3 regions of the Cupriavidus sp. OV096 genome follow, and region 3 is predicted to be linked to each of the others. Evidence: predicted binding sites of a transcription regulator. Region 3 holds the regulator's gene; each other region holds the start of a gene.
What was found. The regulator sigma-54, encoded in region 3, starts transcription at its own class of promoters, with help from an activator protein. The targets are predictions, from matches to a motif close to TGGCANGNAANCTGCTTT.

Region 1 (10,742 bases), 190 kb from region 3:
ACCTCTACGCCTTCGACAACGTGGTCACCGCGCCGCTGCACGGCTTCCGCGATACCGACGACTACTGGATGCGCGCCGCCAGCAAGCCGGTGCTGGGCGAGATCCGCATTCCCACGCTGGTGCTGAACGCGCGCAACGACCCCTTCCTGCCCGGCCAGCACCTGCCGAGCCAGGCCGAGGTCAGCCCCGACGTGCTGCTGGAGCAGCCCGCGCACGGCGGCCACGTCGGCTTCATGACGCCCCGCGCCGGCGTGCTGGGCCACCTGCCGCTGTTCCCGGTGGCGGGCCATATCGAATGGCTGCCCACGCGCATCCTCGACTACTTCGACAGCGTGGGTGGAACGCGCCAGACGGCGTAGGAGACAACCATGGATGACATCGTCAAGCAGGCGATGGCCCGCTGGCCCAACGTGCCGAACGCGTACGGATGGCTGGCGCTGGACCGCCGCGGGCAATGGCGCCTGCGCAACGAGTTCGCGCAGGAGCACGGGCTGTCCGGCGACCCGATCCGCCACGAGGCGCTGATCCACTTCATCGAACGCAACTACACCCACGACGCGCGCGGCGCCTGGTTCTTCCAGAACGGACCGCAGCGGGTGTTCGTCTCGCTCGGCTACGCGCCGTGGATCGTGCGGATGCACGACGGCGCGCTGGCCACCACCACCGGGCGGCCGTTCAGTGTGGCGGCCTGCCATGCCGACGAGCACGGCAACGTGGTGCTGGCGGGGACGGTGGAAGGTCTGGGGGATGGGGACGGAGATGGCGCGCCGGTGCAGGCCGCGCTGCTGCACGACCATGACCTCGATGCCTTCAGCAGCGCCTGCACCTGGCATGGCGAGGGGTGCGGTGCGGCGCTGGGGGTGTTCCATCACGCCGGGCGCGATTTCGACATCGAACCGATTGCCGAGGACGAGGTGCCGACGCGCTTCGGCTTCGTGCGAACACCTGCACCCGCACCGGAAGCCGAAGCTGGCTGAGGCCCAGCCTCAGTTCGGCATGCCCTTGTTGTCCTGCTTTTCCTCGCGGAACTGCAGCTGGAGCTGGTGCAGCCGCGCATCGACCTCGGACAGCGAGTAGAAATCGCCATCATTGGCCTTGCGGGCGATCTGCAATTGCTCGATGGCCGCCTGGTAGGACCCGTCCATCGCGTACTTCTCGGCCAGCGCCTGATGCTGCTGCAGCCGCTTGCCCTGCGCCGCGTAGGCGCGCGCGAGCAGCTCCCACCATTCGGCACGCGCCTTTTCCTCGCGCGTGCGGGCGCGCAGGAAGGTCACGGCGTCGCCCAGCTTGCCGGCGGCGACCAGCGAATCGGCATACGTCAGCGCCACGGCATGAGAGAGCGGGAACGCGCGCATCGAGGCGTTGGCCTGCGTCAGCGCTTCCTGCGGACGGCCCTCGGCGCGCGCCAGCTCGATCGCCATGACGTCCAGCATCGGACTGCCCGAGGTGGCGGACGGAATCGTGCCATAGAGCCGGCGCGCCTCGGCCAGCGCCCGTTCGGCATCCGCGTAGCGGCCCAGCCGCTGGTTGGCGAAGGCGATGCCGTAATAGATCGCCGGCTGCCGCACCGGCGAGGCGTTCGCCACTTGCGACTGGAACGTCTCCAGCACGTTGCGCTGGTCGTTGGGGGTGGTGGCCTGGATGACGCGCGCCCGCGCGCGCGCGAACTCGTATTCGGGCGTGTTGCCGACCTTGCGGGCGGTCACGTGGCGCACGCGGTCCTGCATGTCGGCGATCCGCTCGGAGGTCAGCGGGTGGGTGCGCACATAGGCCGGGATCGAGTTGTCCGAGATGCCGGTCACGCGCTGCAGCCGCGAGAAGAAATCGGGCATGCCCTGCGGGTCGAAGCCGGCAGCGGTCATGATCTGGAAGCCGACGCGGTCAGCCTCGCGCTCGGCCCCGCGCGAGAAGGACAGCTGGTTGGCCACGGCCGCGCCCTGCCCGCCCATCGCCAGCGCCGCCGCTGCATCGCCGCTCTTGGTGGCCGCCAGCCCGGCCAGCACCATCGACGCCAGCGCGATCCACATCGACTCATCCTGCTTGGTGATGCCGCGCGCGATATGGCGCTGCATCACGTGGCCGATTTCATGGCCGAGCACGGAGGCAAGTTCCGATTCGGTCTCGGACTGGACCAGCAGCCCGGTATGCACGCCGATATAGCCGCCCGGCAGCGCGAAGGCGTTGATCGAGCGGTCCCGCACGCCAAACAGTTCGAAGCCGGTGGCGAAGGTGCCCGCGCCATTCGAACCGGCCACGTTCTGGCGGCGCGCGGCCTGCACCAGCCGGTAGCCGAGCGCGTTCAGGTAATCGTTGAGCAGCGCGTCCGAGACATAGTCGGTATCGCGGCGGATATCCCGCATGATCCGGTCGCCCAGCCGCCGCTCCATGTCCGGCGACAGCGATGCCGTGGACGGGTCGCCGAGGTCCGGGAGCTGCAGGCTGCCGCCCTCCACCACCGGGTTATTGGTCCGCAATCCGAATTCGGATTTCTGACCCGCCCTGACACTGCGGTTGAGATTGTCGTAGACCTGATCGCTGGCGTCGGGCACCAGCTCCGTAGTGGGCGCCGGCTGCTGCGAGGACGGCGCCAGCCGCGCGGCGGGCACGGTCAAGCCCTGCGGCCAGGCCGGCGCGGCCATGGTCAGCACGAGGGCGGCGGCCACGGCACGGGCAAGTGACGCGCGCATGGCGGGGGCGGCCAAAGCAGCGGGAGCGGTGTCGGCGGCGCGCGCCGGAGCGGGCAGGCGGCGGCGCCAGGAGGTCTTGGGCATATTGCTATGATAGCGGCCTCCGCCGCGCGTTCCCAATCCGGCAGACCCCTTGCCCCGCGTTGTTTCTCCGGATTGCGACGGGCGCTATTTCATCCCTCGAATTCTGACGCCATGAGCCAACTCACCCACTTCGACGCCGCCGGACAAGCCCATATGGTCGATGTCGGCAACAAGGCCAGCACCCATCGCGTGGCGGTGGCCACCGGCACCATCACCATGCAGCCGGATACCCTCGCGCTGGTGCGCGACGGCACCGCCAAGAAGGGCGATGTGCTCGGCATCGCCCGGGTGGCCGCGATCATGGCGACCAAGCGCACCTCCGACCTGATCCCCCTCTGCCATCCCATCGGCCTGACCAAGGTGGCGGTAGATTTCGCGCTGGACGAACCGAGTTCCACCATCGCCTGCGTGGTACGCACCGAAACCCACGGCCAGACCGGGGTGGAGATGGAGGCGCTGACCGGCGTGCAGGTGGCCCTGCTCACCATCTACGACATGTGCAAGGCGGTGGACCGGGGGATGGTGATGGGCAACGTGAAGCTGCTGGAAAAGCATGGCGGGAAGTCGGGGGATTGGGTGGCGGGCTGATTTGTCGCCCCGTGTCTCCCGTTGTCCCCCGTTGTCCCGCCCGTAATAAAGGTAACGCCGCATTTCCAAGCCCCCCGCGCCGGCGCCACTTCCGGAAAATTGGTATTGAATTACCAGCAAGGCCCGGCGCCGCCCGTCCACGGATCGGGCGGGTCGAGCGTTGAGGGTTAGGTAACAGGTCACAACGCCGGAAACGCCGCTTTCGGGATGTCGCCGGCACGCATGCAGCACATTGGGTAGGGGTACACATCATGAACGGGCGCAAGCTTTGCCAGATCGCCCTGGCTTTCGCGGCGGTGGCCTCGGCCGCTGTCAGCACGTCGGCCATGGCCGGCGGCCACTACCACGGGGGGCGCGCGCGCGTCGGCGTGGGCGTCTACGTGGGACCGGGCTGGGGAGGATGGGGACCCGGCTGGGGTCCAGGCTGGGGGCCCGGTTGGGGACCCTATGCCTATGGCCCCTACTACGGGCCCGGCTACTATCCGCCCGCCGTCGTCGCGGTGCCGGCGCCGAATCCGCCGCAGTACATCGAACAGGGCGCGGATGGCAATCCAGTGCCCGCGCCATCGGCCAGCGGCGCGCCGAATGACTCGCCCAACGCCTGGTGGTACCACTGCGATTCGCCCGAGGGCTTCTACCCGTACGTCCGCGAGTGTCCCACCGGCTGGCAGCGGGTGCCGCCGACGCCGTCTTCGTCCACCACGCCGCAGGGCCGTGTTCCGGGAGCGACGTCATGAATCCGCGCATCCTTCCCCTGTTGCTGGCGGGCACGCTGGGCCTTGGCGCCTGCGCGGTCATGCCGTCCGGCCCGAGCGTGATGGCGCTGCCGGGCACCGGCAAGACCTTCGACCAATTCCGTGGGGATGACTACAACTGCCGCCAGTTCGCATTCGGTCAGGTGGGCGGCGTAAGCGCCCAGCAGGCATCGAACACGGCCGCCGTGGGCAGCGCGGCCATCGGCACGGCACTCGGCGCAGCGGCCGGGGCGGCCTTCGACGGCGGTTCGGGCGCGGCCATCGGCGCCGGCGTGGGCCTGCTCACTGGCGCCGCCGTGGGGGCCGGGAACTCGTATAACGCGGGATATGGCTCGCAGCGGCAGTACGACGCCGCCTACGTCCAGTGCATGTACGCCAGCGGCAACCGCGTGCCGGTCTACGGGCAGATGGTGTCCACGCCGCGCGCCACCAGCTACGCGGCGCCGCCGTCGAACTACCAGCCCTACTATCCTCCGCCCCCGCCGCCCGGTTACGTGCGCTGACGGCTTCGGCCCTGGCTGGGTTTCGGCTCAGCCGTGGCCCTGCCGGGCGCGTACGCGAACCCAGGCGCAGAAGTCGCGCGGACGGTGCGCGTCGTCCATTTCCTCGCAAGCCTTGTCCAGCGTGTTGAACTGTGCGGCTTCGTCGCCCTGATAGTAATAGCGCAGGCGATCCATCCACAGCCGCGCGCGCTCTGGCTGGCCGGTCAGCGCCAGTAGCCACGCGGTGCGGCCGATCAGGTTCGGGGTGGGCAGCAGGTGCAGCGCGTCGAGGTGCCCGGGTAGCAATTCGGCGGCATTCTGGGCCGTGATGACGGTCCGCTCGATGGCCTCCGACGCGGCGTGCTGGCGGAACCAGTGGCGCGGCATCGGCAGGCCATCGCGCCGTTCATCGCTCGCATACTCGCGCGCTTCCACGCGACGGTAGTCCTGCCAGAGCGTGGTCAGGATGATGGCCGAGAGCACGACGAAGGCGATGCCGATGACCATCGCCGCCGGCTTGGGGACGCGCAGTTTGCCGAAGCCGGACGGCTCCAGCCATCCCAGCAGGAAGCAGAACGGCAGGAAGAAGTAGAGGTAATGGAGCGGGTATTCGAGCATCGAATGCGCGCCGACCATCGCCAGCCAGAGCAGGATCACCACGGTCTGCGGGCGCTCCGTCGACGTCGCGCGCCACAGGCGGCTACGCACCACGCGCCACAGCCACGCCACCAGCAACACCCCCACGCCCGCCGTGCCCATCAAACCGGTCTTCGCCAGCAAATCCAGCACGGCGTTGTGGGCATGCAGGGACATCTCGGCCGTCACGCGCACCTGCGCCATCTGCTGGAACTGCGCCCAGCCGAACTCCCCGTAACCCACGCCGAGCAGTGGATGCAACCGGAACATCGCGACGGCATGCGCCCAGAGCGCGCCGCGCGCCGAGACCTGATCGCCGGCCTTGAGTTGCGCGACGGTATCGAATAATCGCCAGTCAAACGCCTGCCCGGCGCTCTTGATGACCGGCTGCAGCACCACGATGCCGACGACCAACAGCACGGCGGCGAGCACGAGGCCGGGCGGGCGCGCCATCGGATTCGGACCGCGCCGCTCGCCGCGCGCCATCGCGGCGGCGATCAGGGCATAGATGGCGGCCAGCCCAACGTGGACAAGGCCGGTGCGCGAGCCGGTCAGCGCGATGCCCGACTCGAGCAGCAGCACGGCGGCCAGCCAAGCCGCAAACCCGAGCCGCGCCCGCCGCGCCAGCCAGATGGCGGCGACGAGGCCAAAGCCGTGGATCGTCGCCTGATGGTTGGGCTGGTTCAGGTTGCCCCACAGCCGGCGGTTGGTGTCGTAGAAATATTCCGAAACGAGGCCGAACATCTGGTCTTCCATATGGAAGACCTGGATCCACTGGGCCAACGTGCCGAGCAGCCCGGCGACGAGGAAGGTAATGGCGAGGGCATCGACAATCTCGGCCCGTTCCTCGGTGGAAAACCCCTGCCCGAGACGCCACGCGGCGACCATCATGGCCGCGCCGAGGGCGAGGACGATCTGGGTGGTGAAGCGGCTGCCCGTGATATCGGCCATGCCGGCGGCAGACTGGACGAGCGTCGTGAGGATCAGCCAGAGCGGCAGCAGGACGATCCAGGGGACTTGGGGGGTGTCTGGCGAACGCCGAAAGGCCAGCAGGCAGACCAGCGCGACACCGAGCACGCCGGCCATCCATTCGCCGTAGAAGGTGGCGAGCGGAAGCGTGTGCTTCGAAACCAGCAGCGGGAGGGTAAAGGCGGCGATGATCGCCGACCCCGGAAGCAAAGCCCTGGATGGCGGCATGCGGGCGCGAGGGGAAGGAAAGGCGCCATGATAGCTTGGCGGCTTGGGGAAGCAGGAAAAGAAAAAGCGCCCGAAGGCGCTTTTTCAAGCTTCAGACATCAGGCGAGGGAAAGGCTCGCTGATGGCTTGATATTAAATCGCCTGGCCAATCGGGCAACCCGAAGGAGCGTAGCTGGGTTTCCAACCAGCGTTGTTGCTAGCTGTAACGAAGCAGCGCCACGTACCGGTATCTTGGCGCTGCCAGTTGATGGTGGCACCTGCCACGGAAGGGCTAGCATTCTTGTTGGTGCCTGCGTCCGTGGTCAGCGTCGACGACCAGACAAATGCGCCGGTGTTCACGTTAGCGGGCACATTCGGATCGGCATACAGATTCGACTGAACAAAGCCAATATCGGCCAAGGCGGCAACCGCGGCGCCGTTGCTCAGACGATCTTCAAATGCCGTCTTGTACGCGCCCATTTCGCTGACTGCACGTGCCACCTGCGTACGCGCCGTGTAATCCTGATACTGCGGAATCGCGATAGCAGCCAGGATACCGATGATCGCAACCACGATCATCAGTTCGATCAGCGTGAAACCCTTTTGGGCTTGGCGACCCAGTTTTTTGATTTGTTGTACCCGTTGCATAAGGATTGACCCCTCGATGAGATTTTCGTTACAGAAAGAAACATCTGCTTGCATGTGATGCATTACCCCTAAAGCAGGGAGCGTGCCAGGCCAGCAAATGCCGATAATCTCATGCGGGAGTGACAAAATTTGGCCGATCTACGATTCCAAGGGACGGCCAATCAACAAAATTTGTCACATTTTGTGTCTGCGGGACTGCCAAAGTTTTGCACTTTGAGGCGGGCGGGACGGGCTATGCCTCTGGGGTGTACCCCCACCGATACCGACATGCCTTTGGACGCACATTTTCACGGGTATTCGAATAACAGTCCCAGGACGCCGCGCCGCCGCCAGCGTAGCCTTCAGACGGTTTGCCGGTCCCACTCAACTCAAGCTCCACGAACTTGCCCCGGAGCAGCGGCGACGCGTCCTCGCGGAAGTACGCCCGGAGAAAGCACCCGCCGCCGTCTGAGACCTGGCCCATGCGCTGGGCCACCACGCGCTCCACGTACTTTCCGTTTATGGTTTCAGCGGGCGGCAAAGCGGTATCGTTCTCCCCGGTGTTGTCAGGACATTGAGAGGACAAGACATAGGTCTCCAGCACCGAGACCTTCAACCCACCCAGCAAGTACAGTCCCTCGGCAAACTGGGCCCGCGCCACGTACGCGCGGTACTGCGGCAGGGCGAGGCTGGCCAGGATGCCGATGATCGCCACCACGATCATCAGCTCGATCAGCGAAAAGCCCGCCCGCCGTGGAAGGCGCTTGCGGCGATCCATGGCGCACCGCCTCAGGCCGAGGTGGAACTCGATCCCCGCACGCTGCAGGACTTCGGCATCAGCTTGTGGTCCACGTTGGAGAAGCAATCCCAGGTGAACGAGCCCTCGGAGCCCTTCAGTTCCAACTCCACATGCTTGCCGGCCAGCGCCTGCGAGACGTCACTCCGGAACCGGGCCGTGATCACGCAACCGCCGGAGTCGCCCACCACGCCATTGGCCTTGGTTTCCACCGATGCCACATACCGGCCATTGATCGTCGAACTCAGCGGCAGGCCGGAGTTATTGGCCGTCTTGTTGTCCGGGCACGACCCGGAGCTGACGTACGCCTCCACCAGCGACGTCTTCAGGCCCGACGCCAGCGTCAGCGCCTCGGCAAACTGGGCCCGCGCCACGTAGTCGCGGTACTGCGGAATGGCAAGGCTGGCCAGGATGCCGATGATCGCCACCACGATCATCAGTTCGATCAGCGTGAAGCCGGCGCGCGTGGCCCGGCGAACAAGACGGCCAAGCCGCCGTGGATAAGTGTTGGTGTGTTGCATAGGACCCCCTTTCTGGTTGTCGTCATCGACGCGATGACTGGGGTCGTATGCTGTGGCGGGCTGCGCGCTACAAATTTGATCGCGCGCAAGCCGCCGGACGTTGATTCACTCTGATGGAAATGCACCATAAATGGCGCATTTCGGCCCGATTTTTTCGTTGCTGACCGAGGCTGGGAGCGGTCCCACCCCCGGTCAGCCGCCGTCATCAGATCAGGCCGGCGCCGCAGCCGCCGCCACGTGGCTGCACGCCTTGGGCAGGTACTTCCGTTCAGCGCCCGATTCGCACTGCCACGCCACGGCACCCTGGTCCGCGCCGGTCATGCGCAGCGTCAGGGACTTGCCGACCAGCCCCTTGGCGATGCCAGCGTCCTTGAAGTTGGCGACGATGGTGCAGCCGCCCGCTGCCGTGGGCGTGCCGCCCGTGACCACGCTCTTGATGTACGTCCCGGCAATGCTGGTCGCCAGCGGAATCCCGTCCGCCGCCCCGCTGGCATTGCTGGGGCAGGTGCCGCCGTACGAGAACGTTTCGATCACCGCCGGCTTCTGCCCCGACGCCAGGCTCAGTCCCTCGGCGAACTGCGAGCGCGCCACGTAGTCCTGATACTGTGGAATGGCGACCCCGGCGAGGATGCCGATGATCGCCACCACGATCATCAGTTCGATCAGCGTGAAGCCGCGATGGCGGCGTGCGGAAGGCTTGCGTTGCATATTGACCCTTTTCATGGTGATGGTTGATGTCCGTGCCGCGCGGCATTGCGCACCGGCACGGCACCCATGATCGGGAGGTCAGCCCCCTACTCCGATTGATCTCCGACAATTCCCACAGGCTTGTGGGAATTGCTTGGAAATCCACAGGAATTCGTGGCGCGGGCGCCCACAGCGCCCTGTTGTAGCGGCGCCACCAAAGAAAAACGGGCGGCCAGATCGGCCGCCCGTTTCAGGCATGACGAGACTGCAATGCAGAGGCGTCAGGCCACCTGCGCGCTCCGGCGCTTGAGCAGCTTGCCCACCAGCACCACCAGCACGGCCCCGACCAAGCCAAACACCAGATGGGCGTGCGGCACATGCACCTGGAACCACTCTGCATCCACGGGGTCGCTCACCAGCATCTCGCCGGCCAGGTAGCCCAGCAGCGCGGCGCCCAGCACGATGATGAGCGGGAAGCGCTCCATCACCTTCAGCAGGATGGTGCTGCCGAACACAATCAGCGGAATCGACAGGCCCAGGCCCAGCACCAGCAGCATCAGCTGGCTGCCTTCGGGGCCCTTCTGGGCGGCGGCGGCCACGGCCACCACGTTGTCCAGCGACATCACCAGGTCGGCAATCAGGATCGTGCGGATGGCTTGCCAGATGTTGTCCTTGGCGTCGTGGCCTTCCTCGCCGTCATCACCGGTCAGCAGTTGCACGCCGATGTAGACCAGCAGGATGGCGCCGACGATCTTCAGGTACGGCAGCGTCAGCAGCTTCACGGCGGCCACGGTCAGCACCACGCGCATGATGATGGCGGCGGCGCTGCCCCAGAAAATGGCTTTCTTCTGCTGGGCCGGCGGCAGATTGCGCGAGGCGAGCGCGATCACCACGGCGTTGTCGCCGGACAGCACGATATTGGTCAGGATGATGGATCCCAGCGCAATCCAGAATGCGCTGCTCGACAACAATTCCACGGCAAGACTCCTCGAGTTTCTAGGTTTATTCCACGTTCGCCGACCGCCCGGCAGGCGGCGCCACTGCGAACTTTTGGATGTCTGAACTTACAGACATGGAGATGTATCGCACGAACCTTACGATTCGGTTTCAACCTTCCGGCAGGCGGCTCGGGAAATACCCTAGGTCAGCGTCTCGCCAGAATGACATTGCCCCCGGCGGGCGGGGGCAATGCGATGCAATCACCACACGCCAGGCGCCCGGATCGGCACGCCATGGCGCGGGAAGTGACGCATGATTTACAGCATCGCCTTCAGCAGGCGGGCCATCTCCGACGGGTTCTTGGTCACCGTGATACCGCAGGCTTCCATGATTTCCAGCTTGGCCTGGGCGGTGTCCGCACCACCCGAGATCAGCGCGCCGGCGTGGCCCATGCGCTTGCCCGGGGGCGCCGTCACACCGGCGATGAAGCCAACCACCGGCTTCTTCATGTTGTCCTTGATCCAGTGCGCGGCGTTGGCCTCGTCCGGGCCGCCGATCTCACCGATCATGACCACGGCGTCCGTGTCGGGATCGTCGTTGAACATCTTCATCACGTCGATGTGCTTCAGGCCGTTGATGGGGTCGCCACCAATGCCCACGGCCGACGACTGGCCCAGGCCCAGCGCGGTCAGCTGGCCCACGGCTTCGTACGTCAGCGTGCCCGAGCGCGACACCACGCCGATGCGGCCCTTGCGGTGGATGTG
Region 2 (10,742 bases), on a different contig from region 3:
GGTCCGCCTTGGACATCATCAGCGCGTTCTGCTCCACCGACAGCGCCGGGCCGACAATCACGAACTGCGACGGATCCTTCGACTTGGCGCGCAGCCCGGCCAGCAGCACATCGTCCATGACGAAGGCCTGGGCGCGGCCCGTCTCCAGCAGCAGGAACGACTCGCCATGATCCTTGGCGTAGACGTCCCGATAGCCATAGTCGGTCTTCAGGCGTCGCACGTGGCGGTCGCCGGTGGAGCCGGCGCTGGTCACCACGGTCTTGCCACGCAGATCCTCGAGCGACTTGATACCCGAATCGGCCCGTACCAGCATCCGCACCGTGGATACATAGTGCGAAACGCTGAACGCCACCTGCTTCTGGCGCTCCAGCGTATTGGTATTGGGCGCGCAATCGAGGTCGACCAGCCCATTGACGACGGCCGGAATGCGGTTCTGCGGCGTCAGCGGCAGCCAGCGCACCTTGATCTCCTTCAACCCGGCCTTGACGCGGGCGGCCTCGGCGGCACGCAGGCAGAGATCCACCGCATACCCGGCCGGCTGGCCCTTGTCGTCGGCAAACGAGAACGGCAACGCCGATTCCCGATAGCCGAGCGTAATCGTGCCCGTCTCGCGAATCTTGTTGAGAACCGGGCTATCGGCATGGGCGACAGCAGGCGCCACTACCCCGGCGAGCAGGGCAGCAGCGGCAATCAGGCGTTGCAGGGACGAAAACGAGGCAAACGGCGACATGGGATCCGAGGGTGCTGACGAAAGCGGCAAGGGTATACCCCGGGCCTGCGGCGCAGGAAGGATATTCTCGTCATAAGCAAATGCCCGGTTTTGGGGAATGGGCCGCGCTACGTCAGCCGGGAGCCGCCGCAGGCCATCAACGCCCAGACCACCACAAACGGGAGCGCACACAGGACGCGGGTCCGCATGCGGGTGCGCCTGGCAAGCAGGGACCAGAGGGCGAGAGTACTGGTGGTCCAGAGTGAGATGCTTGATATCAGATAATTCTGCTGGGACCGATAAGCCCACATCGAAGCGGCTGGGCCTTCCTCTCCAAAGGGGTATTCATGAGGGACAGTCCATGCGTCCCAGATATCTGCAGGCATAATAACGACGATGAAGGCGAGAATGATGCCAGCGATTATTTTAATAACGAACCTGTAATTCCATGTCTTTTGCATAATACATAAACTCCTTATTTCGATGCGCCGGACAGTTCCTTCGAGATCCAGAAGTTCGATGATTTCCCGTGGCGTCGGCGTCGTGCCAAAAAGCCGATAACCGAATCTTCGCGAACGAGATCTTCGAGGTCCCGCCGGAGAAAATGATTGTTTTTGATTTCGTTTTCCATGCGCTGGTCTGTATGACTAGGGTTGAACCAGCAGACGTTCTACCCGCGCATTGTCTGAGAGGTCTATCAGACGCGCCCAAAAATTGGGCATGGTTTGACTTTCATCATGGCCGGCGCGCCATCCCACCTATCCTTGTTACATCCGTAACCTTTGACCCCCATCCGTCCCTGCACCAACAAGGTACAATCCCGCACCTTTGTATCGTTCTCATAACAAATGGGCACCCGTCCTTCTCGTTTGGCGTGCATTGACGCGCTGAAGGCGGTCAGCTCACAGCTGATCGTGTTGCACCATCTGGCCTTCTACGGGCCGATGTCCGATGCCGCGCACGCCCTTGCCCCGGGGCTGATTGGCTGGCTGGCCGACTATGCGCGCATTGCCGTGCAGGTCTTTCTTGTTGTCAGTGGTTTCCTGGCCGCGCGCAGCCTGGCGCCGGGCGGGATTCTGACGGCCGCGAATCCGCTGGGGACCATCTGGCGCCGTTATCAGAAGCTGGTGGTGCCGTTTGCCGTTGCCATTCTCGTGGCGATTGCCGGGGCTGCGCTGGCGCGCACCTGGATGACGCATGACTCCATTCCGGCCGCCCCGCACTTGGCGCAGTTCGTCGCGCATCTGCTGCTGCTGCACAACATTCTCGATGTGGACGCGCTGTCCGCCGGCGTCTGGTATATCGCCATCGACCTGCAACTGTTCGCCTTGCTCGTGATGGTGCTGTGGGTGGCGCGCGCGGCGCCGCGTCGGCGCCTGCCGTGGGGCATGGCGCTGGTGGGTGCGCTGGCCGTGGCGTCGCTGTTCTGGTTCAACCGCGACGCCAGCTGGGATATCTGGGCGATCTATTTCTTTGGTGCCTATGGCATGGGCACGCTGGCCTACTGGGTGTCGAACCCGGGGCGCTCGCCGATGGCGCTGATCCTGCTGGCCTCGCTGGGCGTGGCGGCGCTGGTGGTGGACTTCCGGCTGCGCATCGCGGTGGCGCTGGCCACGGCGCTGCTGCTGGCCATCTCCCGGCGCGGGGACTGGCTGGAGCGCTGGCCCGGCGGCCGTCTGGCGGATCTCTCGGCCTATTTCGGCAAGATTTCCTATTCGGTCTTCCTGGTCCACTTTCCGGTTTGCCTGGTAGTCAATGCGGCGGTCTCGCACCTGGCGCCGGGGCAGCCCGTGCTCAACGCACTGGGCATGGGGGCCGCCTGGGTCGCCAGCAATCTGGCCGGGGCGGTGTTCCATCGCTATGTGGAATCGGTCGATGTCCTCCATGTGTTGCGCGAGGCGATCTGGCCGGCGCGTGACAAGTCGGTCACTTCCGAGGCCTGATCCGGGCCTTAGCGCCTTAGCGCTCTCAGCTGTATGTCGGCACCAGCGCCTTGCGCGCGGCCGGGTCCTCGATGACCCGGCGCCAGTCCGCGGGCGCCCCGTGCGACATCCCTCCCACGGGCACCATGCCCGACACCTTGCCGGACGGCAGCACACATCGCACGCGCGGCCCGGGTGCCCGCTGGGCCTCGCCGGCCTGCGCCGACACCGTCACGCAGGAGGCGGGCAGCAGGCTGGCCGATGTCCCCGCGGCATGCGCCGCCACAGGCGCCAACACGCTGAGGGATGCGGCGACTGCCGCTAAGGCGGATAGTAGTTTCATGATGTTCTCCATGCTGTGGCTGGCCCCGTCTGGGGCGCGATGCAGCCAGTATGGAAAATGCCTGTCGACCTCGACATAGCCGAAGTCCTAAATTGACCCCATCGCCCTGATGGTGCCCACCGCCTCGCCTTGGCGCGGGCAACGCACTGCCACGGTGCGTTCGGCGCAACACCTACCGTAACAACCCCACTTGGGCGATGGCACGAACGTTGCCTAGTATGGAGATACAAACCTGACCATTTGGTCAGGATTCCAGATACCGGGGCATCCGGGGAAGAGGCTGTCATGTCCGATCACATCGTCCTGACCTCGCACGCGCGCCGCGACAAGCCGGCCGAGCCGATCCACTGGGGCGCCCCCACGGCGGCCGAGCGGGGACCGGTCATCGCCAGCCTCACGGACCTCACGCGCCGCAACGTGATCGGCACCCACGCCGGGGCCTATGCGATCTATCGCGCGCTGGCGGTGGCCTCGGGCAGCCTGCAGCGCGCGCATCGGCCGGACCTGACCGACACGGCGCCGGCCGAGTCCATCGGGCCCCATGCCCAGTGGGGCGATCCGGACAAGATCGTCTCGCTCGACCCCTGGGGCCACCTCGTCTCCACCGTCTTCGCAGACCGCATCGCCGCCGGCGTGGACATCCGCCCGACCATCGCCGTCACGCGCGCCCATATCAATATGCCGGAGCTGACGGCGGCCATCGCCGCTGGCCGGCTGGTGCCCGATGGCGAGATCCTCTATCCCAATGGCGATGTGCGCGTGACCAAGGCCGCCGTGGACCCGGTCTGGTACCTGCCGGGCCTGGCGCGGCGCTTCAATATCAAGGAAAGCATCCTGCGGCGCAGCCTGTTCGAGCAGACCGGCGGCATGTTCCCGGAACTCGTCACGCGGCCCGACCTCAAGGTCTTCCTCCCCCCCATCGGTGGCATGACGCTCTATTTCTTCGGCGATGTGGCCAAGCTGGGCCAGCCGGAGACCCGCGTGGCCTGCCGCGTGCACGACGAATGCAATGGCTCGGATGTGTTCGGCTCCGACATCTGCACGTGCCGGCCCTATCTGGCGCACGGCATCGAGGTCTGTATCGAGATGGCGCAGCAGGGCGGCGTAGGCCTGGTGGTCTATAACCGAAAGGAGGGCCGCGCGTTGGGCGAGGTGACCAAGTTCCTGGTCTACAACGCGCGCAAGCGCCAGGTGGGCGGCGACCGCGCCGAAACCTACTTCGCGCGGACCGAATGCGTGGCGGGCGTGCAGGACATGCGGTTCCAGGAACTGATGCCCGACGTCTTCCACTGGCTGGGCATCCGGCGGATCGACCGCTGGGCGTCCATGAGCAATATGAAACATGGCGCGCTGACCGCGCAGGGCATCGAGGTGGTGGAGCAGGTGGCCATTCCCGAGGCGCTGATCCCGGCCGACGCGCGCGTGGAAATCGATGCAAAGGTGGCGGCGGGGTACTTCACGCGGTACACGCCGCCGGACGCCGACGAACTCGCCCTGGCAAAGGGCAGGGGGTTGAACGAATGAACCAGCATTCCGAAGGAGGGCAGGACGCACGGATCGATGGCGATGGCAGCGGCTGGCACACCCCGGTGCCGCCGGACCATCCCGCCTCGGCGCTGTTGAGCGCGGAGGCTGTGCGCAGCCGGTGCGCCATTGTGACGGAATACGTGGCGGCGGGCGACTCTGCGCTCTTTACTTGGCATCCAGACCGGGTGCACGCCGTGGCGGACTACGTGGCGGCCACCATCCGGCGCCGCTACCGCGACCTCAAGGTGCCGTATCACAGCCGCTGGCGCCATTTCGAGAGCGGCGGTCCGGGCGAGGAAAAGCTCGACCGCTGGCAGATCCTGTGCGAGCGGGCGGGCATGTCCGGCGCCGATCATTGCGAGGAACGCGCGCGCATCGGCATCGACCTGGTCATCCCGAGCGTACTGCTCGATGCCGGTGCCGGCGCTGACTGGCGCTACCGCGATCCGGCCAGCGACCTGATGCTGACCCGCTCCGAGGGCCTCGGCGTGGCCAGCTTCGATCTCTTCGCGCGCGGCGGCTTCTCCGCCGAGCATGGCGACCCCTTGCGTGCCGATGGCGAGCGGCTGGCGCGCATGGACGCCTCGACCATCGCCACCGCTTTCCAGGTGGCCGCGCACAACCCGCTGGTGGGGCTGGAAGGCCGCGCCGGCCTGCTGCGCCGGCTGGGGGAGGTGGTGCAAGCCACCCCGGCCGTCTTCGGCACGCCGGCCCGGCTCGGCAATCTGTACGACTACTTCGCCAAACATGCCGTCGATGGCCGCATCGAGGCCAGCTTCGTGCTGCGCACGCTGCTGGTGGCGCTCGGGCCGGTCTGGCCGGGCCGCGTGCAGCTCGATGGCATCTCGCTGGGCGACTGCTGGCACCATGAAGCCGCGCCCGACGGGCTGGTGCCGTTTCACAAGCTCACCCAGTGGCTGACCTATTCGCTGCTGGAGCCGCTCGAGGACGCCGGCCTCATCGTCACCGGGCTGGACGCCCTGACCGGCCTGCCCGAGTACCGCAACGGCGGCCTGCTGTTCGATTTCGAGCTGATGGTGCCGCGCAACCCCGATTTCGCGGCGGGCACGCACACGGTGGATGAGCCGGTGATCGTGGAATGGCGCGCGCTGACCGTGACCGGGCTCGACCTCGTGGCCGAAGGGGTGCGGCAGGCGCTGGGCGTCACCCAGGAGGATTTTCCGCTGGCGCGGGTGCTGGAGGGCGGCACCTGGGCCGCGGGCCGGCGCATTGCCGCGCAGCGCAGGCCGGGCGGCACGCCCCCGTTCGCGATCCAGAGCGACGGCACGGTGTTCTGACGAGAGCCTTTTACCACCCACGTTTTTGCAGGCAGCCGGGCGCGGCGGGCCAGTGGCCCGTCGTGCCTGATGAAACCAGCGAGTCGACCCAAGGAGCGCACCATGAATGACCTGTCCGCCGTGCCTACGGCCGCGCAAGCCATTGCCGATACAGAGACGTCGCCGTCAGCCATGGTGATGGTGGTCAATCACCCGCTGGTGCAGCACAAGGTCACGCTCGCGCGCAGCGAGGAAACGACTACCGATAACTTCCGCCGTCTGGTGCGAGAGATCAGCCAGCTGTTGACCTACGAGGCCACGCGCGACCTGGCGATGGAGACCATCGCCATCAAGACGCCGATCGCGCCGATGGTGTCGCCGGTGCTGTCGGGCAAGAAGCTCTGTCTGGTGTCGATCCTGCGCGCCGGCAACGGCTTCCTGGACGGCATGCTGGACCTGCTGCCCGCCGCGCGCGTTGGCCATATCGGGCTCTACCGCGACCCCGAGACGCTGGAGCCCATCGAGTACTACTTCAAGATGCCGGAAGACATCCACGAGCGCATGGTGATCGTGGTGGACCCGATGCTGGCCACGGGCAACTCCGCCATCGCGGCACTGAACCGGCTCAAGGAGGCCGGCGTGACGACCATGAAGTATGTCTGCCTGATTGCCTCCCGCCCGGGGCTCCAGGCGCTGCGCGCGGCGCACCCGGACGTGGCGATCGTCACGGCGGCCATCGACGAGCAGCTCAACGAGCACGGCTACATCGTGCCGGGGCTCGGCGACGCCGGCGACCGGCTCTACGGCACGAAGTAATGGACGCGCTGGTCGCGCCCGCCGCCCGCGAAGCGGCGGGCCGCATTCGACAGGAGAACGAGGCGCTGATCCTGCGCGCGGCGGAATACGTGTTCGCCCGCGCGGGTTTCGCCGGGGCGACGATGGCCGACATCGCCCTGCGCGCCGGCGTGCCGAAGTCGAACCTGCACTACTACTTCCGCACCAAGCAGGCGCTGTACCGCGCGGTGCTGGCCCATACGCTGCAACTGTGGCTGTCCGAGACCGACATCATCAGCGTCGACTATCCGCCCGAGGTGGCGCTGGAGCATTACATCCGCGCCAAGATGCGGCTCTCCGCCAGCCACCCGGACGCCTCGCGCGTGTTTGCCAACGAGCTGCTCCATGGCGCGCCCGAGATCGGCGGGGTGCTGCGTGAGGCACTTCGTGAGCTGGTGGCGCGCAAGTCGGGGGTGATCCGGGCTTGGATCGCCGGCGGGCAGATGGCGGCGGTGGACCCGCAGCATCTGTTCTTCACGATCTGGGCCGCCACGCAGACCTATGCCGACTTCGAAACCCAGATCTGCGCCGTGCTGGGCGTGAAGCGGCTGGACGCCCAGGACTTCCAGCAAGCCACCGAGCATCTGGTGGCCTTGCTGTTGCGCGGCTGCGGGCTCGAGCCAGCGTCCGCCCGCGCGCATGGCATGGCCTGAGGCCGATGCTGGACCAGAAAAAAAGAATTCCAACGCAGTACTCGATCACGCGCAACGACGCGAAAGGGGAGTGAAGTCATGCCTATTGAAAGCTATCGCCGCACCTGGCTGAAAGTGGCGGCGGCGGGGGCCGCGCTGGCGGGTATCGTGGCCCTCGGCGCCACGCCGCTGGCCCATGCCCAGACAAAGGTGAAGGTGGCCGCGGTGTACACGGTGCCGGTGGAGCAGCAGTGGGTCTCGCGTATCCACAAGGCGCTGAACGAAGCCAAGGCGCGCGGCGAGATCGACTATGTGTTCTCGGAAAGCGTGTCGAATGCCGACTACGAGCGCGTGCTGCGCCAGTACGCGGAGCAGGGCTCGGGGCTGATCGTGGGCGAGTCGTTCGCCGTGGAGGCCGCCGCGCGCAAGGTCGCCAAGGACTACCCGAAGGTCGGCTTCCTGATGGGCTCCTCGGGCAAGCCGCAGGCGCCGAATTTCTCGGTGTTCGACAACTACATTCAGGAGCCGTCCTATCTGACCGGCATGATCGCGGGCGGCATGACCAAGACCAACCACATCGGCATGGTCGGCGGCTATGCCATTCCCGAGGTGAACCGGCTGATGCACGCCTTCATGGAAGGCGCGCGCGAGGTGAACCCGAAGGTGAAGTTCACGGTGAGCTTCATCGGCTCCTGGTTCGATCCGCCCAAGGCCAAGGAAGCGGCCTTCGCCATGATCGACAAGGGCGCGGACGTGCTCTACGCCGAGCGCTTCGGCGTTTCCGACGCGGCCAAGGAGCGCGGCAAGCTGGCCATCGGCAACGTGATCAACACCCAGCCGCAATACCCGGCCACGGTGGTGGCCTCGGCGCTGTGGAACATGGAGCCGACGATTGGCGCCGCGCTGGCCAAGGTCAAGGCCGGCCAGTTCAAGAACGAGGACTACGGCCAGTATTCCTTGATGAAGGTCAAGGGCGCCGAGCTGGCGCCGCTGGGCACCTTCGAGGGCAAGGTGCCGGCTGACGTGATGACCAAGGTCAAGGCCAAGGAGCGCGCCATCCTCGATGGCAAGTTCACGGTCAAGGTGGTGGAAACGGAGCCGAAGTCCACGCCGTAAGGTTGGTTTTACTCCCCTCTCCCGCGTGCGGGAGAGGGGAGAACACCCACGAACATTGAAATGGCATCGCCTCCCGTCCTCCGTCTTTCCCATATCACCAAGCGTTTCGGCCCGCTGACCGCCAACGACGACATTTCGCTCGATCTCCAGCGTGGCGAGGTGCTCGCCCTGCTCGGCGAGAACGGCGCCGGCAAGAGCACGCTGGTCAATATCCTGTTCGGCCACTACGTTGCCGATGCCGGCAGCGTCGAGGTCGATGGCGCGACGCTGCCGCCCGGCAACCCGCGCGCAGCGTTGGCGGCTGGCGTGGGCATGGTCCACCAGCACTTCACGCTGGCCGACAACCTCACCGTGCTCGACAACATCCTGATCGGCACCGAGCCGCTCTGGCGCTGGCGCCAGCAGCGCGCCGCCGCGCTCGGGCGCGTTCAGGCCATCGCCCAGCGCTTCGGCCTTGCCGTCCAGCCCAACGCGCGGGTCGGCGCGCTGTCCGTGGGCGAGCGCCAGCGCGTGGAAATCGTCAAGGCGCTGTATCGCGGCGCCCGGGTGCTGATTCTCGATGAACCCACAGCCGTGCTGACGCCCCAGGAGGTGGACAGCCTGTTCACCACGCTGGCGCAATTGATCGCCGAAGGGCTGTCGGTCATTTTCATCAGCCATAAGCTCGATGAAGTGTTGCGTGTATCACATCGCGTGGCGGTGCTGCGCGGCGGCAAGCTGGTGGCGATGCGCGCGGTCGGCGAGACCAGCAAGCAGGAGCTGGCCGAACTGATGGTGGGACGGCGTGTGGAGATGCCGCGGCGCGTGGCCGTCGAGACGCCTGGGGAACTGGTCGCCACCCTGCGCCGCGCCAATGTGGCGGCGGCCGAGGGCCGCGTGGCACTGCACGATGTCACGCTGGCGCTCCATGCGGGCGAGATCGTCGGCATCGCCGGCGTGTCCGGCAACGGGCAGGTGACGCTGGCCGAGCTGATGAGCGGCATGCTCGCGCCATCGTCCGGCACGGTGACCGTGGAAGGCATCGACCTGCCGGCCGTGCCTCGGCGCTGGATTGCCGCCGGCGTGGCGCGCGTGCCCGAGGATCGCCATGCCGAAGGCGCCGTGGGCGACCTGGCCGTGTGGGAGAACGCGATTGCCGAGCAATTGGGCAACCCGGCGTTCGTGCGCGGCGGGGTGATCCGCAGCGGACCGGCGCGGCGCTTTGCGGCGGCGCTGGCCAAGAAATTCGATGTGCGCGGCGGCGGCATCGACGCCCCCACGCGCACGCTCTCCGGCGGCAATATGCAGAAGCTGATTTTGGGGCGCGCGCTGTCGGTACGCGGCGCGCAGACGCCTCGGCTGGTCATCGCCAGCCAGCCCACCTGGGGGCTGGACATCGGCGCGGTGGCCTACGTCCATCGCCAGTTGCTGGAAGCGGCGGCGGCCGGGGCCGCCGTGCTGCTGATTTCCGAGGATCTCGACGAACTGCTGTCGCTGGCCGACCGCATCGCCGTGATCCATGGCGGACGGCTGACGCCGGCCCGCGCGGCGTCCGGCTGGACGCTCGGCACGCTGGGTCTGGCCATGGCCGGCGCGGACCACGCCGCAACGCACGGGGAGGTGGCCCATGCGGCTTGAAGCACGCACCACGGTCTCGCGCACCGCGCTGGTGGCCGCGCCGTTCGGGGCCATCGTCGCCACACTTGGTATTTGTGCCGTATTGGTCGCCTGGGCCGGCGCGCCGGTCGGCAAGGCGTATTGGCTGTTGCTCGAAGGCGGCTTCGGCTCGCGCTTCGCGTGGTCGGAAACGCTGACCCGCGCCACGCCGCTGATGCTGACCGGGCTGGCCGTGGCGGTGGCGTTCCGCACGCGGCTGTTCAATATCGGCGCGGAAGGGCAGTTGTACCTGGGCGCGCTGGCGGCGGTGGCCGTGGGCGGGCAGGTGGATGGGGCTGCCGTGCCTTGGGCGGCTTCGCTCCCGAACGGGCTGCTGTTCGGCCTGATGGTGGCGGCCGGCATGCTGGCCGGCGGGTTGCTGCTGCTGGTGCCGGCACTGCTGAAGCTGCGGCTGGGGGTGGACGAGGTGGTCACCACGCTGCTGCTGAACTTTATCGTCCTGCTGGGCGTGTCGATGATGCTGGATGGACCGATGAAGGACCCGCTGGCGATGGGCTGGCCGCAGTCCGTCGCGCTGGTGCCGGAACTCGAACTGTCGCGGCTGCTGGAGCGCTCGCGCGTGCATAGCGGGCTGCTGATCGCCGTGGCGCTGGCCGTGATCCTGTGGGCGGTCAACCGCTTCACGGTGTTCGGCCTGCAGATGCGTGCGGTGGGCGCCAACGCGCGCGCGGCGGCTTTCGCGGGCATGCCGGTGACGCGCGTGACGCTGCTGGCGGCGATGCTGTC
Region 3 (10,742 bases):
CCGCGCCCCCGGACCCGGCAATGGAGGGGAAAACAACGGCGGGCGCGGGCGCAGGGCTCAGTGGCCCTCGAAATTGCAGACCGTGAACAGCGGCAGGCCGCTCTTGTGCAACAGCTTCGAGCCGCCGAGTTCAGGCAGGTCGACGATCGCCGCGCCCTCCACCACGGTCGCACCCAGACGCTCCAGCAGCTTGCGGCCGGCCATCATGGTGCCGCCGGTGGCGATCAGGTCGTCGACCAGCAACACGCGGTCGCCGGGCTTGCAGGCGTCGGCGTGGATCTCCACGGTGGCGCTGCCGTACTCGAGCTCGTACTCCTCGGCCACGGTCTGGAACGGCAGCTTGCCCTTCTTGCGGATCGGCACGAAGCCGAGGTTCAGCTCGTACGCGATGATCGAGCCGAGGATGAAGCCGCGCGCGTCGATGCCGGCCACGAGGTCCAGCTCCTGGTCCATGTAGCGGTGCACGAATACGTCGATCAGCACGCGCAGGGTCTTGGGGTTCTGCAGCAGCGGGGTGATGTCGCGGAACATCACGCCGGGCTGGGGCCAGTCCGGCACGGTGCGGATGCGGTCACGCAGGTAACCGGTGACGTCGCCGAGGTCGGGGGACTGGATGAGGGAATCTGCCATGGGGATTTGCGTCGAAATGGAAATCGCGTGCCGCCTGCGGTAACGGGCTACCACCCGCCCCGCGCAGGGCCGCCGCACAATGGCCCGGCCGGCCTGGACCGGCTCCGGACACCCGTAACCATACAGGAGACTGCAATGGCCAAGAAAATTCTGATGCTGGTTGGCGACTTCGCCGAAGACTACGAAACGATGGTGCCCTTCCAGGCACTCCAGATGGTGGGCCACGTGGTCCACGCCGTCTGCCCGGACAAGAAGGCCGGCGACCACTGCGCCACGGCCATCCACGACTTCGAGGGCGACCAGACCTACACCGAGAAGCGCGGCCACAACTTCACGCTGAACGCGACGTTTGCCGATGTCGATCCGGCTGCGTATGACGCAATCGTCATTCCGGGCGGCCGCGCCCCCGAATACCTCCGCCTGAACGACCGCGTGCTGGAGATCGTGCGCCACTTCGCCACGGCGAACAAGCCGATCGCGGCGGTCTGCCACGGCGCCCAGTTGCTGGCCGCGGCCGGCGTGCTCGAAGGCCGCACCTGCTCCGCCTACCCGGCCTGTGCGCCGGAAGTCCGGCTGGCGGGCGGCAAGTACGCCGATATTCCGGTCGATCAGGCCCATACCGACGGCAACCTCGTCACCGCGCCCGCGTGGCCGGCCCACCCGGCATGGCTGGCCCAGTTCCTGACCGTGCTCGGGACCCGGATCACCCAGTAGTCATCCAGTCGACGTACAGTAGAGCCTTCCGAACGCGGCGCCAGCCCCCGGCGCCGCCGTCGCAGGAGGCATGCCGATGTGCGAGATCTTCGTCCGGGCCAATCCCGATTCCTACCAGACCCAGTCCCGCTCGCTGCGGCTGCACGGCGTGGCCACGAGCATCCGCCTGGAAAACCTGTTCTGGGAAGTGCTGGAGGAACTGGCGCAGCGCGACGCGATGACGGTCAACCAGTTGCTGACCCGGCTCCATGACGAACTGGCCGAGCATCGCGGCGAAGTGTCGCTGTCGGCCAATTTCGCGTCATTCCTGCGTGTGTGCTGCTTGCGTTACCTGATGCTGCAGGGCGAAGGGCGGATTCCAGCCGATAGCCACGTGCCGATCCGATCACTTGACGCCCACGCGGTGCTGGACGGCCTGCCGCCGTCCTGGGGCGGCGAAGGCTCCTCCCTCAATTCCTGAGCCGCTCTCTATATATAGAGGCGCTCAATCCCGCAGCAGCCGTTCCTCGGCGGACTCCAGTGCCTCCGGCGTGCCACGCAGCACCACGATATCGCCCGGTTCCAGCACGGTCTCCGGCTGCGGATCGAAGGCGCGGATGCCGCGCCGGCGCACCGCCGTCACCTCCACCCCGATCCGCTCCAGCCCCAGCGCGCCCAGCCGGCGGCCCACGGCCGTGTGCTCGGCGCCGAGCGAGACCGAATGGAGCCGCACGGTGTCGCGCTCGATCATGTCCTCTTCGTCGTCCCGACCGTGGAAGTAGCCGCGCAGCAGGCTGTAGCGCGCGTCACGGGCCTGCTGCACGCCGCGCACCACGCGCCGCATCGGCACACCCAGCAGCACCAGCGCGTGCGAGGCCAGCATCAGGCTGCCCTCGATGATCTCGGGCACCACCTCGGTGGCGCCGGCCTTCTGGAGCGTGTCCAGCTCGGAATCGTCCACGGTCCGCACGATCACGGGCAGCGCCGGCGCCAGCTCCTGCACGTGGTGCAGCACCCGCAGCGCCGACGGCGTGTTGGCATAGGTCACAATCAGCGCGGCGGCGCGGTGGATACCAGCGGCGATCAGCGCCTCGCGGCGGCCGGCATCGCCATAGACCACGGTGTCGCCGGCCCCGGCGGCCTCGCGCACGCGGTCCGGGTCGAGGTCGAGCGCCACGTAGTTGATGCCCTCGCGCTCGAGCATATGCGCCAGGTTCTGCCCGCTGCGGCCAAATCCGCAGATGATCGCGTGCTTCTCGGTCTGCAGGCTCTGGGCGGCGATGCGGGTCATGTTCAGCGACTGCATCAGCCATTCGTTGGCGGCAAAGCGCAGCACGATGGTGTCGCTGTACTGGATCAGGAACGGCGCCGCCAGCATCGACAGCAGCATCGAGGCCAGGATGACCTGGATCAGCACCGGATCCACCAGCCCGATACCATCGATCTGGTTCAGCAGCACGAAGCCGAACTCCCCCGCCTGCGCCAGCCCCAGCCCGGTACGGATGGCCACGCCCTGCCGGGAGCCGAACAGCCGCGCCAGCACCGTGATCAGCACCAGCTTGAACAGGATCGGCACGAACAGCAGGCCCAGCACCAGCCAGATGTGGTCGATCACCACATTGATGTTCAACAGCATGCCGATGGTGACGAAGAACAGCCCCAGCAGCACGTCGCGGAACGGCTTGATGTCCTCCTCCACCTGGTGCCGGTAAGGCGTTTCCGAGATCAGCATGCCGGCCATGAACGCGCCGAGCGCCATCGACAAACCCAGCCGCTCGGTCAGCGCGGCCATGCCGAGCGTGACCAGCAGCAGGTTCAGCATGAACAGTTCCTGCGAGCGCCGCGCCGCCACCACGTGGAACCAGCGGCTCATCACGCGCTGGCCAAGGAAGAAGATCAGGCCGAGGGCCACCACGATCTTGACCGTGGCCACCCCCAGCGCCGCCGCCAGCTCGCCGGGGTCGCGCGAGAGCGCCGGGATGACGATCAGCAGCGGCACCACGGCCAGATCCTGGAACAGCAGCACGCTGATGATGTTGCGGCCGTGCTCCGCCTCCAGCTCCATGCGCTCGGAAAGCATCTTGGAGACGATGGCCGTCGAGGACATGGCCAGCGCCCCGCCCAGCGCCACCGAGGCCTGCCAGGTCAGCCCGATCCAGGCCGAGAGCGCCCATCCGGCCGCTACCACGAGCAGCATCGTCAGCACCACCTGGGAGCCGCCCAGCCCGAATACGAGCCGTTTCATCGAGCGGAGCTTGCCCAGGTTGAACTCGAGCCCGATCGAGAACATCAGGAAGACCACGCCGAATTCGGCCAGGTACTTGGTCTGGGCGGAATCGTTGGCCAGCGCGAGCGCGTGGGGACCGATCAGGATGCCCACCGCCAGGTAGCCCAGCATGGGTGGCAGTTGCAGCATGCGGAAGGCCACCACGCCAAGAACGGCGGCGGCCAGCAGCACGAGGGTCAGTTCCAGCGGAGAATGCATTCGGCGGGCTTCGGGGAAGACTTGGGGCTTGACCTGGAACGAGCCGGCCGGGCACGCGCGCCGTCCCGGCATCGGTGCCTCGCCGGGGAAACACGGCAAGCGGCGGTCGCCCGGACCCCATGGCAGAAAAGCCGGGCCGGTCGCCATCGCATTCGTTGGTATACTTCGTCGCCATGATAGCCAATTTCGATGCGGAACGAGCACTTAAGCTCGCTCGCCACACCCTCCAGATCGAAGCCGACGCCGTTTCCGCGCTGGCTGACCGACTGACGCCCGCGTTTACCAAGGCGGTCCAGATGATCCTGGGCTGCACCGGACGCGTGGTCGTGTCCGGCATCGGCAAGTCCGGCCATATCGGCCGCAAAGTGGCGGCCACGCTGGCTTCCACGGGTACGCCGTCGTTCTTCGTGCACCCGGCCGAGGCCAGCCACGGCGACCTGGGCATGATCACCCGCGACGACGTGCTGATTGCGTTCTCCAATTCCGGCGAGACGGCCGAGCTGCTGTCGATCGTCCCGATCGTCAAGCGCATCGGCGCCGGGCTGATCTCGGTCACCGGGAACCCGGAATCGAACCTCGCCAAGCTGTCCGATGCCCATCTGGACGGCGCCGTGGCCCAGGAGGCCTGCCCGCTGAACCTGGCCCCGACGGCCAGCACCACGGCGGCGCTGGCGCTGGGCGACGCCTTGGCCGTGGCCGTGCTGGACGCGCGCGGCTTTGGCGAGGAAGACTTCGCCCGTTCGCACCCGGGCGGCGCGCTGGGCCGCAAGCTGCTGACCCACGTGCGCGACGTCATGCGCACCGGCAACGGCGTGCCCGAGGTGCGTGAAAACACCCCGCTGGCCCAGGCGCTGATGGAAATCACCCGCAAGGGCCTGGCCATGACGGCCGTGGTGGACCCGGACGGCCACGCCATCGGCGTGTTCACCGACGGCGACCTGCGCCGCCTGCTGGAAACCCCGCGCGACTGGCGCACCGTGCCCATCGGCGAGGTCATGCACCGTAACCCCCACGTGGTGAACCAGGACCAGCTGGCCGTGGAAGCCGTGCAGATCATGGAAGCGAACCGCATCAACCAGCTGCTGGTGGTCGATGGCGACGGCAAGCTCGTGGGCGCGCTCCACATCCATGACCTGACCCGCGCCAAGGTCATCTGAGCGGGGCCGGCGATGCGCGACTTCTTCGGCAGGATCTCCGGTCTGGTCATGCGGCTGCTGCCGCTGCTGCTGATGGCGATGGTCGCCGGCAGCACGTTCTGGCTGGTGCAGATCAACTCGCCCCATGAGGACGAGGCCGCCCAGAACCGCGCCAAGCGCCATGAGGCGGACTACTACATGGACCGCTTCTCGGCCACGGAACTGGACACGACCGGCGCCACCAAGATGCGCTTCACCGGCGTGAAGATGATCCATTTCGAGGACGACCAGACCTACGAGGTGACCACGCCGGCCATGCGCGCCTACCAGCCGGACCGCCCCCCGGTCACGGTCAACGCGGACCGGGGCGTGATGAACTCGGAGGGCTCGGTCATCGACCTGTACGGCAATGCCTTCCTGGTACGGCAACCCGGCGTGGATCCGTCGAAGGACCCGCGCATGACCGCTGCATCGCAATATTTCCAGTTGCTGGTCAATGACGACATCGTCAAGACCGATAAAGCGGTACAACTCACGCGCGGCCCGTCGGTGATGACGGCCAACGGACTGGTCTTCAACAATGTCACGCGCGAAGTACAATTGCTCGGCAACGTACGCGGCACCATCGTCATGAATCCGCCGTCGGGGCAGGCCCGGACCACGCAGTAAGCACAACAACAAGCACGCCAGGCGCCGGCAACGGATCGCCCGTCATTCTCTCAGCTGACCAACATGACCCCATCCCTGACGACGTTGTCCTGTCGCCGCATCGTGCCCGCCCTGGCGGTGGCAATCGCCGCGCTCGGCGCGACCCTGGCCCAGCCGGCCCTGGCGGAGCGTGCCGACAAGGACAAGCCGCTGGTGCTGGAGGCCAACAACGCCAGCTATGACGACGTGAAGCAGATCTACACGCTGACCGGCAACGTCGTGCTGACCAAGGGCACGATGGTGCTGAAGTCGGACGCCGCGCAGATCCGCACCGACCCCGAGGGCTACCAGTACGCGGTGGCCACGGCCAATCCGGGCCGCCAGGCGTATATCCGCCAGAAGCGCGACGGCGTGGACGAATACATCGACGGCTGGGGCGACCGCATCGAGTACGACGGCAAGCAGGAAATGTCGAAGCTGATCGGTCATGCCCGCGCGGCGCGCATCGCCGGCGCGAAGACCGTCGACGAGATCCGCGGCGCCGTGATCACCTACGACAGCCGCAACGAGTACTACACGGCTGCCGGCGGCGACAACAACACCTCCACCGGCAACCCGTCCGGCCGCGTGCGCGCCGTGCTCTCGCCGCGCGCGGACCCGGCCAGCGGCGCCGCCGCGCCGCCGCCGCTGGAACTGAAGCCGGCGCCCGCGCCCGGCAAGCCCTGAACCCCGGACGCGCCCGCCGCGTCACGCATGCATTGACCTGATGAACGACTCCGCCACGCTCGCCCCGAACGCCTCCGCAGCCCCGTCGGCCGCCCGTACCGACAGCAGCACGCTGGTCGTGCGCCACCTGAAGAAGCGCTACGGTTCGCGCACCGTGGTCAAGGACGTCTCGCTGGACGTGAAGAGCGGCGAGGTGGTCGGCCTGCTCGGTCCGAACGGCGCCGGCAAGACCACGTCGTTCTACATGATCGTGGGCCTGGTGGCACTGGATGAGGGCGACATCGTGCTGGACGACCAGCACATCAGCGGCCTGCCGATCCACGAGCGCGCCCGCATGGGCCTGTCCTACCTGCCGCAGGAGGCCTCGGTCTTCCGCAAGCTCAACGTCGAGGAAAACATCCGCGCCGTGCTCGAGTTGCAATTGGAGAAGGGCAAGCCGCTGCCGAAGGCCGAGATCGAACGCCGCCTGGATTCGCTGCTGGATGACCTGCAGATCGCCCATCTGCGCAACAACCCGGCGCTGTCGCTCTCCGGCGGCGAGCGCCGCCGCGTGGAAATTGCCCGGGCGCTGGCCTCCGCGCCGCGCTTCATCCTGCTGGACGAGCCGTTCGCCGGCGTGGACCCCATCGCCGTGGGCGAAATCCAGCGCATCGTGAGCTTCCTGAAGGCGCGCAACATCGGCGTGCTGATCACCGACCACAACGTGCGCGAGACGCTCGGCATCTGCGACCACGCCTACATCATCAGCGAAGGCACGGTGCTGGCCGCCGGCCAGCCTGAGGAAATCATCGCCAACGAGTCCGTGCGACGCGTGTACCTGGGCGAAAATTTCCGCATGTGACCCATCGGCCGCCGCGTGCGGCCGCGCTTCTCCCGGCCTCCACGGCGACAGCCGGGGTCGATCAGGAAGTCAGAGCGATAGGCGATAGCAATTTCCGTTCCATAGTCGGAAGGATGCGCATAGAATAGGTCGCATGAAACCGTCGCTTCAGCTTCGTCTCTCGCAACATCTGGCATTGACCCCGCAGCTGCAACAGTCGATTCGATTGTTGCAGCTCTCGACGCTTGAACTCCAGCAGGAAGTGGAACAGGCGCTGACCGAAAATCCCCTGCTCGAACGCGAAAACGACTGGATCGAAAGCCCGTTGCGGGTAGCCGCCGATGGCTCGGTCAACCTCCAGAGCGCCCCCGCGCCGGCCTCCTCCGAGCCTCAGCCCAACGGCGACGCGCGCACCGATGGCGCGTCCGGCGGTGAGGACGACAACTACAACGACAACGGCAGCGAGGACTACGGCAGCGACTGGAGCCTCGACGACTTCGCCCGCCGCCCCCAGGGCGACGAGGACGAAAAGTCGCCGATGCAACTGCGCGATGCCGAACCCACGCTGCGCGAGCACCTGATGGGGCAGTTGGCCCCGCTGAAGATCTCGGTGCGCGACAAGGGCCTGGCCATCTTCCTGATCGAATCGCTCGACGATGACGGCTACCTGAGCGCCTCGCTCGAGGAAATCTGCACCGAACTGCCCGAGGAACTCGAATTCGAGATCGACGAAGTCCACGCGATCCTGACCCTGCTGCAGAGCTTCGACCCGCCCGGCGTGGGCGCGCGCAATGCCGCGGAGTGCCTCAGCCTGCAATTGCGTCGCCTGAAGCACTCGCATCGTGAGCTGGCGCTGACCATCGTCAATCATCATCTGGAACTGCTGGCCGTGCGCGACTACACGCGGCTAAAGAAAGCGCTCCAGGTGGACGAAATAGCACTGAAGGCGGCACACGAACTGATTCGCTCGCTGGCGCCGTATCCGGGGCACGCGTTCAACCGTCCCGAGGCCGACTTCGTGGTGCCCGACGTGTTCGTGCGCAAGAGCGGCAGCGGGTGGATCGCGGCGCTCAATCCGGATGTCATGCCACGGCTGCGCATCAACGACATGTATGCGCAGATCCTGCGCGGCGCGAAGGGCGAAACGGGGACGGCAGGCCTGCAGCAGAAGCTTCAGGAGGCGCGGTGGCTTATCAAGAACATCCAGCAACGATTCGATACGATCCTGCGTGTTTCGCAGGCAATTGTGGAACGTCAAAAGAACTTTTTCACGCATGGCGAAATCGCGATGCGCCCCTTGGTTTTGCGGGAAATAGCCGATACACTCGGTTTACATGAGTCGACCATTTCCCGGGTCACCACGAATAAGTACATGGCCACGCCCATGGGTACTTTCGAGTTGAAGTACTTCTTTGGGAGCCACGTCTCTACGGAGACTGGCGGCGCGGCCTCCTCCACGGCAATCCGCGCGCTGATCAAGCAACTGATAGGAGCCGAAGACCCCAGGAATCCTCTTTCCGACAGCCGGATCGCCGAACTGCTGGGTGAGCAAGGCTTCGTGGTCGCACGCCGCACGGTGGCGAAATACCGCGAAGCGCTCAAGATCCCCGCAGTCAATCTCCGCAAGACTTTGTAGCCGAGCCGCAACCGCCTGCCTGGTGCGGCTCTTTCAGAAGGAGAAGCGCTATGAACTTCAAGATCAGTGGACACCACCTCGACATCACGCCCCCGCTGCGTGAGTATGTGGAAACGAAACTGGAGCGAATTGTCAGGCATTTCGATCAGGTCATCGGCGTGAGCGTGCTGCTATCGGTGGACAACCACAAGGAGAAGGACCGGCGCCAGTACGCGGAAATCAATCTGCATCTGAAGGGGAAGGACATCTTCGTCGAAGCGCATCATGAAGATCTGTATGCGGCGATCGACTGTCTGGTCGACAAGCTCGACCGCCAGGTCATCCGCTACAAGGACCGCGTACAGGGCCACGATCGCGAGGCGGTGAAGTACCAGATGGCCGCCCAGCAACTGACGCAGCAGTAGACACCTGCAGGCAACCGAAAACAGAGCGGTTGCCGACCCTGCAGAGGACTGAAAAGAAGAGCTCAAGCCGCGCAATCAGCGCGGCTTTTTTGATGGGCGCGCGCCATGGCGGTGACGGTGCGGGCACCTGGAATGTTTCGTTACCTTATTGCCACGCCGGAGGGCGACCCGGGGCCCCCGGGAGCGGTCAAAATGGGAACAAGTGTTCGCAAGCCGCCCGCCTCGGTGTATGCTCCGCCATACAAATAACGACAGGACGGCCCCGGGACACCCCGGGTGGGCAAGCCGGCCGGCACGTCGTGGCACCGCCGCGACCCCGGCGCTGCATCGCAAAATCGCGGTGGAGCCCTGCTCTATAATGGCCGGACGCTCCAATGCGGGCGTCCCAGACAAGATCTCGGTACCCAAGTTTCGCCCCGAATCCGGCGGGACGGCCTTCGCGCCCCGGCCCGCTAACCTGACTTCTCGCGCATCGCCCATGAATCGTTTGGCCAAATTGCTGCCACCCGGCAACATCCATCTCGACGTCACCGTCACCAGCAAGAAGCGGGTGTTCGAGCAAGCCGGGCTCCTGTTCGAGAACAACCATGGCGTGGCGCGTGCTACCGTGACCGATAACCTGTTCGCGCGCGAATCGCTGGGTTCCACGGGTCTGGGTGCCGGCGTGGCCATTCCGCATGGCCGCATCAAGGGTCTCAAGCAGCCGCTGGCCGGCTTCATGCGCCTGGCCGAGCCCATTCCGTTCGAATCGCCGGACGGCAAGCCGGTGTCGCTGTTGATCTTCCTGCTCGTGCCGGAACAGGCCACGCAACAACATCTGGAAATCCTGTCGGAAATCGCCCAACTGCTCTCGGACCGCGAGATGCGCGAGGGCCTCGCCACACTGCCCACGTCGGAAGCGGTGCATGATCTGCTGACGCAGTGGCACCCCTGACTCCCGCCCCAACGGCCGCCTGAAACGGCCTGTCCGCCCCCGAAAGTCATACGCGCATGGAACTCACCGGCGTCACCTCGCAGTCGATCTTCGACGACAACGCAGCCGATATCAAGCTCTCGTGGGTCGCTGGCCTGGAAGGGGCCGACCGGGCCTTCGACGTGGAATTCGCCCGCGAAGCCACCTCGGCGGCGGACCTCGTCGGCCACTTGAACCTGATCCACCCGAACCGGATCCAGGTGCTCGGCAAGCCGGAAATCCTCTACTACCAGCGCCTCGACGACGAGCCGCGCAAGCGCCAGATGGGCGAGCTGATCCTGCTCGAGCCGCCGTTCCTCGTCGTGGCGGATGGCATGGAGCCGCCGCCAGACCTGGAGCTGCGCTGCACGCGCTCGTCCACGCCGCTGTTCACCACGCCGGTGTCGTCGGCGGCTGTGATCGACCATCTGCGGCTCTACCTGTCGCGCATCTCCGCCCCGCGCGTGACGATGCACGGCGTGTTCCTCGACATCCTCGGCATGGGCGTGCTGATCATGGGCGAGTCCGGCCTGGGCAAGAGCGAACTGGGCCTGGAACTGATCTCGCGCGGCCACGGTCTCGTGGCCGACGATGCGGTGGATTTTGTGCGAC

Region 1: a site for sigma-54 is predicted at 7,127-7,144, ahead of BM115_RS07095 (pilin). Genes of this name have one in related genera too.
Region 2: a site for sigma-54 is predicted at 3,173-3,190, ahead of BM115_RS24630 (GTP cyclohydrolase II). Genes of this name have one in related genera too.

Annotation. Positions count from the first base shown of each region.
Region 1 is NZ_FOWM01000002.1:657,059-667,800, reverse strand. It holds gene BM115_RS07130 (YheT family hydrolase) at 1-359, shown strand, start outside; gene BM115_RS07125 (DUF2946 family protein) at 369-977, shown strand; gene BM115_RS07120 (beta-barrel assembly-enhancing protease) at 987-2,771, opposite strand; gene moaC (cyclic pyranopterin monophosphate synthase MoaC) at 2,883-3,359, shown strand; gene BM115_RS07110 (hypothetical protein) at 3,611-4,096, shown strand; gene BM115_RS07105 (hypothetical protein) at 4,093-4,617, shown strand; gene BM115_RS07100 (Wzy polymerase domain-containing protein) at 4,645-6,429, opposite strand; gene BM115_RS07095 (pilin) at 6,562-7,056, opposite strand; gene BM115_RS07090 (pilin) at 7,289-7,813, opposite strand; gene BM115_RS07085 (pilin) at 7,825-8,352, opposite strand; gene BM115_RS07080 (pilin) at 8,563-9,060, opposite strand; gene BM115_RS07075 (TerC family protein) at 9,321-10,016, opposite strand; gene sucD (succinate--CoA ligase subunit alpha) at 10,296-10,742, opposite strand, start outside.
Region 2 is NZ_FOWM01000015.1:102,770-113,511, reverse strand. It holds gene BM115_RS24650 (amino acid ABC transporter substrate-binding protein) at 1-730, opposite strand, end outside; gene BM115_RS24640 (acyltransferase family protein) at 1,558-2,652, shown strand; gene BM115_RS24635 (hypothetical protein) at 2,678-2,974, opposite strand; gene BM115_RS24630 (GTP cyclohydrolase II) at 3,260-4,498, shown strand; gene BM115_RS24625 (URC4/urg3 family protein) at 4,495-5,799, shown strand; gene upp (uracil phosphoribosyltransferase) at 5,902-6,594, shown strand; gene BM115_RS24615 (TetR/AcrR family transcriptional regulator) at 6,594-7,265, shown strand; gene BM115_RS24610 (BMP family protein) at 7,344-8,360, shown strand; gene BM115_RS24605 (ABC transporter ATP-binding protein) at 8,421-9,977, shown strand; gene BM115_RS24600 (ABC transporter permease) at 9,967-10,742, shown strand, end outside.
Region 3 is NZ_FOWM01000002.1:469,060-479,801, reverse strand. It holds gene BM115_RS06225 (adenine phosphoribosyltransferase) at 58-630, opposite strand; gene BM115_RS06220 (DJ-1/PfpI family protein) at 766-1,344, shown strand; gene BM115_RS06215 (ribbon-helix-helix domain-containing protein) at 1,421-1,804, shown strand; gene BM115_RS06210 (monovalent cation:proton antiporter family protein) at 1,829-3,808, opposite strand; gene BM115_RS06205 (KpsF/GutQ family sugar-phosphate isomerase) at 3,982-4,965, shown strand; gene lptC (LPS export ABC transporter periplasmic protein LptC) at 4,978-5,613, shown strand; gene lptA (lipopolysaccharide transport periplasmic protein LptA) at 5,677-6,318, shown strand; gene lptB (LPS export ABC transporter ATP-binding protein) at 6,359-7,159, shown strand; gene BM115_RS06185 (RNA polymerase factor sigma-54) at 7,293-8,774, shown strand; gene hpf (ribosome hibernation-promoting factor, HPF/YfiA family) at 8,825-9,178, shown strand; gene BM115_RS06175 (PTS sugar transporter subunit IIA) at 9,657-10,112, shown strand; gene hprK (HPr(Ser) kinase/phosphatase) at 10,169-10,742, shown strand, end outside.